2 regions of the Micromonospora parva genome follow, and region 2 is predicted to be linked to the other one. Evidence: predicted binding sites of a transcription regulator. Region 2 holds the regulator's gene; the other holds the start of a gene.
The links. Region 2 encodes HrcA, which represses chaperone genes, less so after heat shock. Its sites were predicted from a motif close to GGTTNGCACNCTCNNNNNGAGNGTGCNAACC; they were not measured.

Region 1: groES (co-chaperone GroES) is a predicted target of HrcA. The motif match lies at 2,118-2,148, and genes of this name have one in related genera.

What each region holds. Positions count from the first base shown of each region.
Region 1 covers NZ_JBEZFX010000003.1:163-3,730, forward strand. Annotated here, with positions in the region: gene groL (chaperonin GroEL) at 1-1,599, opposite strand, end outside; gene groES (co-chaperone GroES) at 1,670-1,984, opposite strand; gene AB0C03_RS08455 (THUMP-like domain-containing protein) at 2,244-3,440, shown strand; gene ybaK (Cys-tRNA(Pro) deacylase) at 3,451-3,568, shown strand, end outside.
Region 2 covers NZ_JBEZFX010000017.1:74,786-78,353, reverse strand. Annotated here, with positions in the region: gene AB0C03_RS30595 (16S rRNA (uracil(1498)-N(3))-methyltransferase) at 1-51, opposite strand, end outside; gene dnaJ (molecular chaperone DnaJ) at 52-1,194, opposite strand; gene hrcA (heat-inducible transcriptional repressor HrcA) at 1,270-2,292, opposite strand; gene AB0C03_RS30580 (DUF4870 domain-containing protein) at 2,518-3,141, shown strand; gene hemW (radical SAM family heme chaperone HemW) at 3,192-3,568, opposite strand, start outside.

The sequences.
Region 1 (3,568 bases), on a different contig from region 2:
CCCGCCGGCGGCGGCCGGTTCGGCCTGCTCCGGCTTCTCCACCACGAGGCTCTCCGTGGTGAGCAGCAGACCGGCGATCGAGGCGGCGTTGGTGACCGCGTTGCGGGTCACCTTCACCGGGTCGATGATGCCGGCCTTGACCAGGTCGACGTACTCGCCCTTGGCGGCGTCGAGGCCGTTGCCCCAGCTGAGGTCGGCGACCTTCTGCGTCACGACGTAGCCGTCGTGACCGGCGTTCTGGGCGATCCAGCGCAGCGGCTCGACGAGCGCCTTGCGCACGACCGAGACGCCGACCTTCTCGTCACCGGTGAAGCCCAGGTCGTCGTCGAGCACCGAGAGGATCTGCACCAGGGCGGCGCCGCCGCCGGGCACAGTGCCCTCCTCGACCGCTGCCTTGGTCGCCGCGATGGCGTCCTCGATGCGGTGCTTGCGCTCCTTCATCTCGACCTCGGTCGCCGCGCCGGCCTTGATGACGGCGATGCCACCGGAGAGCTTCGCCAGCCGCTCGGCCAGCTTCTCCCGGTCCCACTCGGAGTCGGAGGCCTCGATCTCCTTGCGGATCTGGGACACCCGGTCGGCGACGTCGGCCTTCTGGCCACCGCCGTCGACGATCGTGGTGTTCTCCTTGTCGACCACGACGCGCCGGGCGGTGCCGAGCACCTCCAGGCCGACCTGGTCGAGCTTGTAGCCCAGCTCCGAGGCGACCAGCTCGGCGCCCGTGGAGATCGCGATGTCCTGGAGCATCGCCTTGCGCCGGTCACCGAAGCCCGGGGCCTTGACCGCGCAGACCTTGAGGGTCTTGCGCAGCGAGTTGACCACCAGGGTGGAGAGCGCCTGGCCGTCCACGTCCTCGGCGATGATCAGCAGGGGCTTGCTGTTCTGCAGGACCTTCTCCAGCAGCGGCAGCAGCTCCTCGATCGCCGAGATCTTCTGGGTGGTGACCAGGATGTACGCGTCCTCGAGGACGGACTCCTGGCTCTCCAGGTCGGTGACGAAGTTCGGCGAGATGAAGCCCTTGTCGAACTGGAGACCCTCGGTCACGTCCAGTTCGGTGGTGAGCATCGAGCCTTCCTCGACGGTGATGACACCGTCGCGGCCGACGCGCTCCATCGCCTCGACGATCAGATCGCCGATCGTGGAGTCCTGCGCGGAGATCGTCGCCACGTTCGCGATCGACTCCTTGCTGGTGACCTCGGCAGCCTTGCCGAGCAGCGCCTCGGAGACCTTGGTGGCCGCCGCGTCGATGCCCCGCTTGAGGCCGGCCGGGTTGGTCCCGGCGGTCACGTTGCGCAGACCCTCCCGGACCATGGCCTGGGCCAGCACGGTCGCGGTGGTGGTCCCGTCGCCGGCGACGTCGTTGGTCTTGGTCGCCACCTCCTTGACCAGCTGCGCGCCAAGGTTCTCGTACGGGTTGGTGAGCTCGATCTCCTTGGCGATGGTCACACCATCGTTGGTGATCGTCGGCGCACCGAATTTCTTGTCCAGGACGACGTTGCGCCCGCGCGGGCCGAGGGTGACCTTGACCGCGTCCGCGAGGGCGTTGACACCGTGCTCCAGCAGGTGCCGGGCGTCGTCCGAGAAGCTCAGGATCTTCGCCATTAATGTCCCTTCGAAGCGCCATTGCCCCGGCCCGGCGAGCCGGACCGGGGCAGTGGCACTGATCGGTTGCTTACTTCTCGATGACCGCGAGGACGTCGCGGGCGGAGAGCACCAGGTACTCCTCGCCGGCGTACTTGACCTCGGTGCCGCCGTACTTCGAGTAGAGGACGGTGTCGCCGACCTGAACGTCAACCGGAACCCGGTTGCCGTTGTCGTCGACGCGCCCCGGGCCCACAGCGAGGACGGTGCCCTCCTGCGGCTTCTCCTTGGCGGTGTCGGGGATCACGATGCCCGACGCCGTGGTGGTCTCAGCCTCGTTCGCCTGGACCACGATGCGGTCCTCGAGCGGCTTGATCGCAACCTTGGTCGCGGTAGTCACGGGCATACCCTCCTGGGGTACTGGTTTCGTTGCTGACCAGCGGGGCTGGCCAGCGTCAATCTGCCTCATGCCACCGGGCGGTGCCGTCGTCGCGGGTGCCGGTCCGCCTGGCGTGCGCACCCGGGTCGCGAGACCCGGAAGCTGGCACCCTCAGGGTGAGAGTGCTAATCGCAGGTTATTCCGTGGCTAGCACTCCGTCAAGGAGAGTGCCAGCGCGTCGCGCCCCGCCAGCCAGGATTTCCGGCTCGGCCGGGACAATGACCGGGTGGATCTCGATCAGCTGGCGGCGCTGCGTACCCCTGAGGGGTCGGCCGCGCTCACCGCGGCGGCCGGGCTGGCCGGCGGTGACCCGCTGGCCGCGGCCTCGGCGCTGCGGTCGGCCGGGGTGCCGCCCACGCTGGCCGCGGCGGCCCTCACCCAGGCCGAGCTGCGCCACCGGGCGGTCGGCAAGTTCGGCTCGGCCGCCGCTGGGATGTTCCTCACCCGCCCCGGCCTGGAGCAGGCCACCCGCCGGGTGGTCGCCGACCGTCGGGCCGCCCGGTTGTCCGCGGCCGGCGTGCGCACCCTGGCCGACCTCGGCTGCGGGCTGGGGGCCGACGCGCTGGCCGCCGCCCGTGCCGGCATCCGGGTGTACGGGGTGGAGGCCGACCCGGTGACCGCCGCGATGGCCGCCGCCAACGCCACGGCGGCCGGCCTGGCCGAGCTGTTCACCGTCGAGTGCGGCGACGCGACCGGGTTCGACGTGTCAGGGGTCGACGGCGTTTTCTGCGACCCGGCCCGCCGCACGAGCGGCACCGGGCGGCGGATCTTCGACCCGCGCGCCTACTCGCCGCCGTGGGACTTCGTGACCGGGCTGGCCGAGCGGGTGCCGCGCACTGTGGTGAAGGTGGCGCCGGGCCTGGACCACGGGCTCATCCCGGCCGGGGCGGAGGCCGAGTGGGTCGGCGTCGACGGTGACCTGGTCGAGGCGGCGCTCTGGTGCGGTGAGCTGGCGGAGGTGCCCCGCCGCGCCACCCTCTACCGGCAGCGGGGCAGCGAGATCCACCGTGCCCAGCTCACCGGCTCGGGTGCCTCCGAGGCGCCGGTCGGGCCGGTACGCCGCTACCTGTACGACCCGGAGCCGGCGGTGGTGCGCGCGCATCTCGTCGCCGAACTGGCCACCGAGCTGGACGCCACCCTGGCCGATCCGAGCATCGCCTACCTCTACGCCGACCAGCCGACCCGCACCCCGTACGCGCGCTGTCTGGAGATCACCGACGTGTTGCCGTTCTCGCTCAAGCGCCTGCGGGCGCTGCTGCGGGACCGGCGGGTGGGCCGCGTGGAGATCCTCAAGCGGGGTTCGGCGCTCGTCCCGGAGCAGCTCCGCAAGGACCTGCGGCTGGCCGGGGACGAGGCGGCGAGTCTGGTGCTCACCCGGGTCGACGGCGCACCGACGGTGCTCATCGGCCGGCCGGTCCACTAACGTCGTCGCCGTGGCGGGACAGGGCACGCCGGCGACGGCACTGTTGGTCAAGCGTGGGATCGCGCATCGCACCCATCCGTACCGGGTGTCGCCGGACGCCCCGAACTACGGCGCGCTGGTGGCGGTGG
Region 2 (3,568 bases):
CAGCGTGTCGCCGGTGGGCAGCGCCTCGACCAGGAACAGCGGCGCGGACACTCAGGCGTGCCCGTTGAACGCGTCGCGCATCCGGGAGAAGAAGCCGCCCTGCTTGGACAGCTCGGCGACCTCCTCGCCACGGGTCTTGGCGAAGTCGCGCAGCATCTTCTCCTGGTCGGCGTCGAGCTTGGTCGGGGTTCGCACGTCCAGGTGGACGTAGAGGTCACCCCGGCCGGTGCCGCGCAGGTGCGGGACGCCTCGGGCGCGCAGCCGCAGCGTGCTGCCCGGCTGGGTGCCGGGCTTGACGTCGACCGGCTCCTCGCTGTCCAGCGTCTTGATGGTCAGCCGGGTGCCGAGCGCGGCGGCGGTCATCGGCACGGTGACCCGGCAGTGCAGGTCGTCGCCCTTGCGCGAGTAGACGTCGTGCGGACGTTCGTGGATCTCCACGTAGAGGTCACCGGCGGTGCCGCCGCCCGGGCCGACCTCGCCCTGCTGGGCCAGCCGGATCCGCATGCCGTCCTCGACGCCGGCCGGGATCTTGACGGTCAGCGACCGGCGGGTGCGCACCCGGCCGTCACCGGCGCAGGTGGGGCAGGGGTGCGGGATGGTGGTGCCGTAGCCCTGGCAGACGGTGCACGGCCGGGCGGAGACCACCTGACCGAGGAACGTCCGCTGCACCGACTGCACCTCGCCCCGACCGCCGCACGCCTCGCAGGTCGCCAGGTGCGTGCCGGCGGCGGTGCCGGCACCGGAGCAGGTGGTGCAGAGCACAGCGGTGTCGACGGTGATCGGCGCCTCGACGCCGAACGCCGTCTCGTGCAGGTCGAGTTCGAGTCGCAGGATCGCGTCGGCACCCGGGCGGGTACGCGGCCGAGGGCCACGGGCGCCACCCGCCGCGCCGCCGAAGAACGCGTCCATGATGTCCTGGAAGCCGACGAACGGGCCGGCTCCACCGGGGCCGCCCGGGCCACCGGCGCCGCCACCCGGGGCGAGCGGGTCGCCACCCAGGTCGACGATCTGCCGCTTCCGGTCGTCCGAGAGGACCTCGTACGCGGCGTTGATGTCCTTGAACTTCTCCTGAGCCTCCGGGTCCGGATTGACATCCGGGTGGAACTGGCGTGCCAGCTTGCGGTAGGCGCGCTTGATCTCGTCATCGGAGGCTTCCCGGCTCACACCGAGAATGCCGTAGTAGTCCCTGGCCACTGCGTTCCGTGTCCTCATGTTCGTCTCGCGTTGCGCCGGTCGGCGGCCGCAGCCGGCCGCATCGGCCCTGACCAATCAGTTCTGGGCCAGCAACTCGCCCACGTAGCGTGCCACGGCGCGCACCGTGGCGATGTTGCCGGGGTAGTCCATCCGGGTGGGCCCCAGCACCCCGAGCCCGCCCACGATGGTGGTGCCCGGGCCGTAGCCGGTGCTGACCACCGAGGCGGCGCGCAGGTTGTCGAACTCGTTCTCGTCGCCGATCAGCACCCGGGTCGTGCTCGGCTCGGTCTCACCGATGAGCTTGAGCAGCACGACCTCCTCCTCCAGCGCCTCGAGGATCGGCCGCAGCGAGCCCTGGAAGTCGAGCAGCCCGCCCCGGGTGAGGTTGGCGGTGCCGGCGAGGGCGATCCGTTCCTCGTGCCGTTCGACGAGCGTCTCCAGCAGCACGCTGGCGAGCGTGGTCATGGTCGGTCGCAGCCCGGTCGGCGCTTCCTCGACCAGCGCCTGCACCAGCGGTGGCGTCTCGGACAGCCGGGCGTTGGCGAGCTTCTCGTTGATCAGTCGGCGCAGGTCGGTGACGTCGTCGGCGGGCACCGGCCCGGGCAGCTCCACGAGTCGCTGCTCCACCCGGCCGGTGTCCGCGATCATGACGAGCATCAGCCGGGTGGTGGAGATCGGCACCAGCTCCAGGTGACGCACCGAGGAGCGGGCCAGGCTCGGGTACTGCACGACGGCGACCTGCCGGGTGAGCTGGGCGAGCAGCCGCACCGTGCGGTGCACCACGTCGTCGAGGTCGACAGCGCCGACCAGGAAGCGCTCGATGGCCCGGCGCTCGGCCGGGCTGAGCGGCTTGACCCGGGACAGCCGGTCGACGAAGAGGCGGTAGCCGCGGTCGGTGGGCACCCGGCCGGCACTGGTGTGCGGCTGCCGGATGTAACCCTCCTCCTCCAGCACGGCCATGTCGTTGCGGACCGTCGCCGGGGAGACCCCGAGCTGGTGCCGCTCGACCAGCGCCTTGCTGCCGACCGGCTCCTGGGTGGAGACGTAGTCTTCGACGATGGCGCGGAGCACTGCGAGTTTCCGGTCGTCGAGACCCATCCTCCGCACCTCCTGTCGCACGTCGGCCGCCGGCGCCCTGGGCCGGCCGAGCCGTCCTGGCACTCGACTGTAGCGAGTGCCAGTCTACGTCGGCAGGCCCGCCGACGCGATGATCAACGGCCACCGGTCGGTGCGGCCCGCGCCACCGCACTGGGCCGATCGGCCCGCACTGCCGGGCGGTGTCGCTCTGGTGCGGCGTTGCCACGGGCCCCTACCGTGACATCCATGACTGAACCTCCTCGCCCTCCCGGTTCGGGTGAGCCCGGCAACTACCCGCCGGAGCCGACCTCCCCGGGCCCGTTCCCGTCGGCCGAGCCGCCCACCGCACCACTGTCGGGCGCACCCGGCCCGGCCGGCTATCCCCCGGCCGGTGGCTATCCGCCTCCCACCGGTGACCAACCGACGTCAGGTGGCTACCCTCCGGCAGGCGGCTACCCCCCGCCCGGGGGCTACCCGCCCGGCGGCTATCCGGCCGGTGGGGCCTACGGCAGCCCCGGCGGCGGCTACGCCACCAACGAGGACAAGACCTGGGCGTTGGTCGCCCACTTCGGCGGCGCGCTCGGCGCGCTGATCAGCTTCGGTCCGCTGGGCTTCGTCGCCCCGCTCATCGCCTACCTGGCCCGTGGCCAGCAGTCGCCGACCGTCCGGGCGCACGCCCTCGCCGCCCTGAACTTCCAGATCCTCTGGTCGATCATCGCGTTCGTGCTGCTCTTCGTGAGCTGGTGCCTGCTCTTCCTGCCCAGCATCGCCGTCGTGGTGATCCAGATCCTGTTCGGGATCATCGCCGGCGTGAAGGCCAACGAGGGCACCCCGTACCGCTACCCGATGACCGCCAACTTCATCAAGTGAACCGGGCCGGCCGCTCCCCCGGCCGGTTCGGCACACCGCCCGCCCTGCGCTCAGGGCAGCAGATCGCGGACGACCGCGTCGGCGAGCAGTCGCCCGCGCACTGTGAGCACCGCCCGGCCGGCGGCGTACTCGTCGGCGGCCAGCAGGCCGCCGGCCAGCGCCCGCTCCGCGCCGGCCCGCCCGGCGGCGTCGAGCACCGCCAGCGGGAGACCGCTGGCCAGCCGCAGCCGCAGCATCACGTCCTCCATGTGCGCCTCGTCGACAGTGAGCACCTCCCGGGCCAGCCCGGGAGACGCACCGGCGGCCAGCCGCTGGGCGTACGCGGAGGGGTGTTTGACGTTCCACCAGCGCACCCCGCCGACGTGGCTGTGCGCCCCCGGGCCGAGGCCCCACCAGTCCGCGCCGGTCCAGTAGAGCAGGTTGTGCC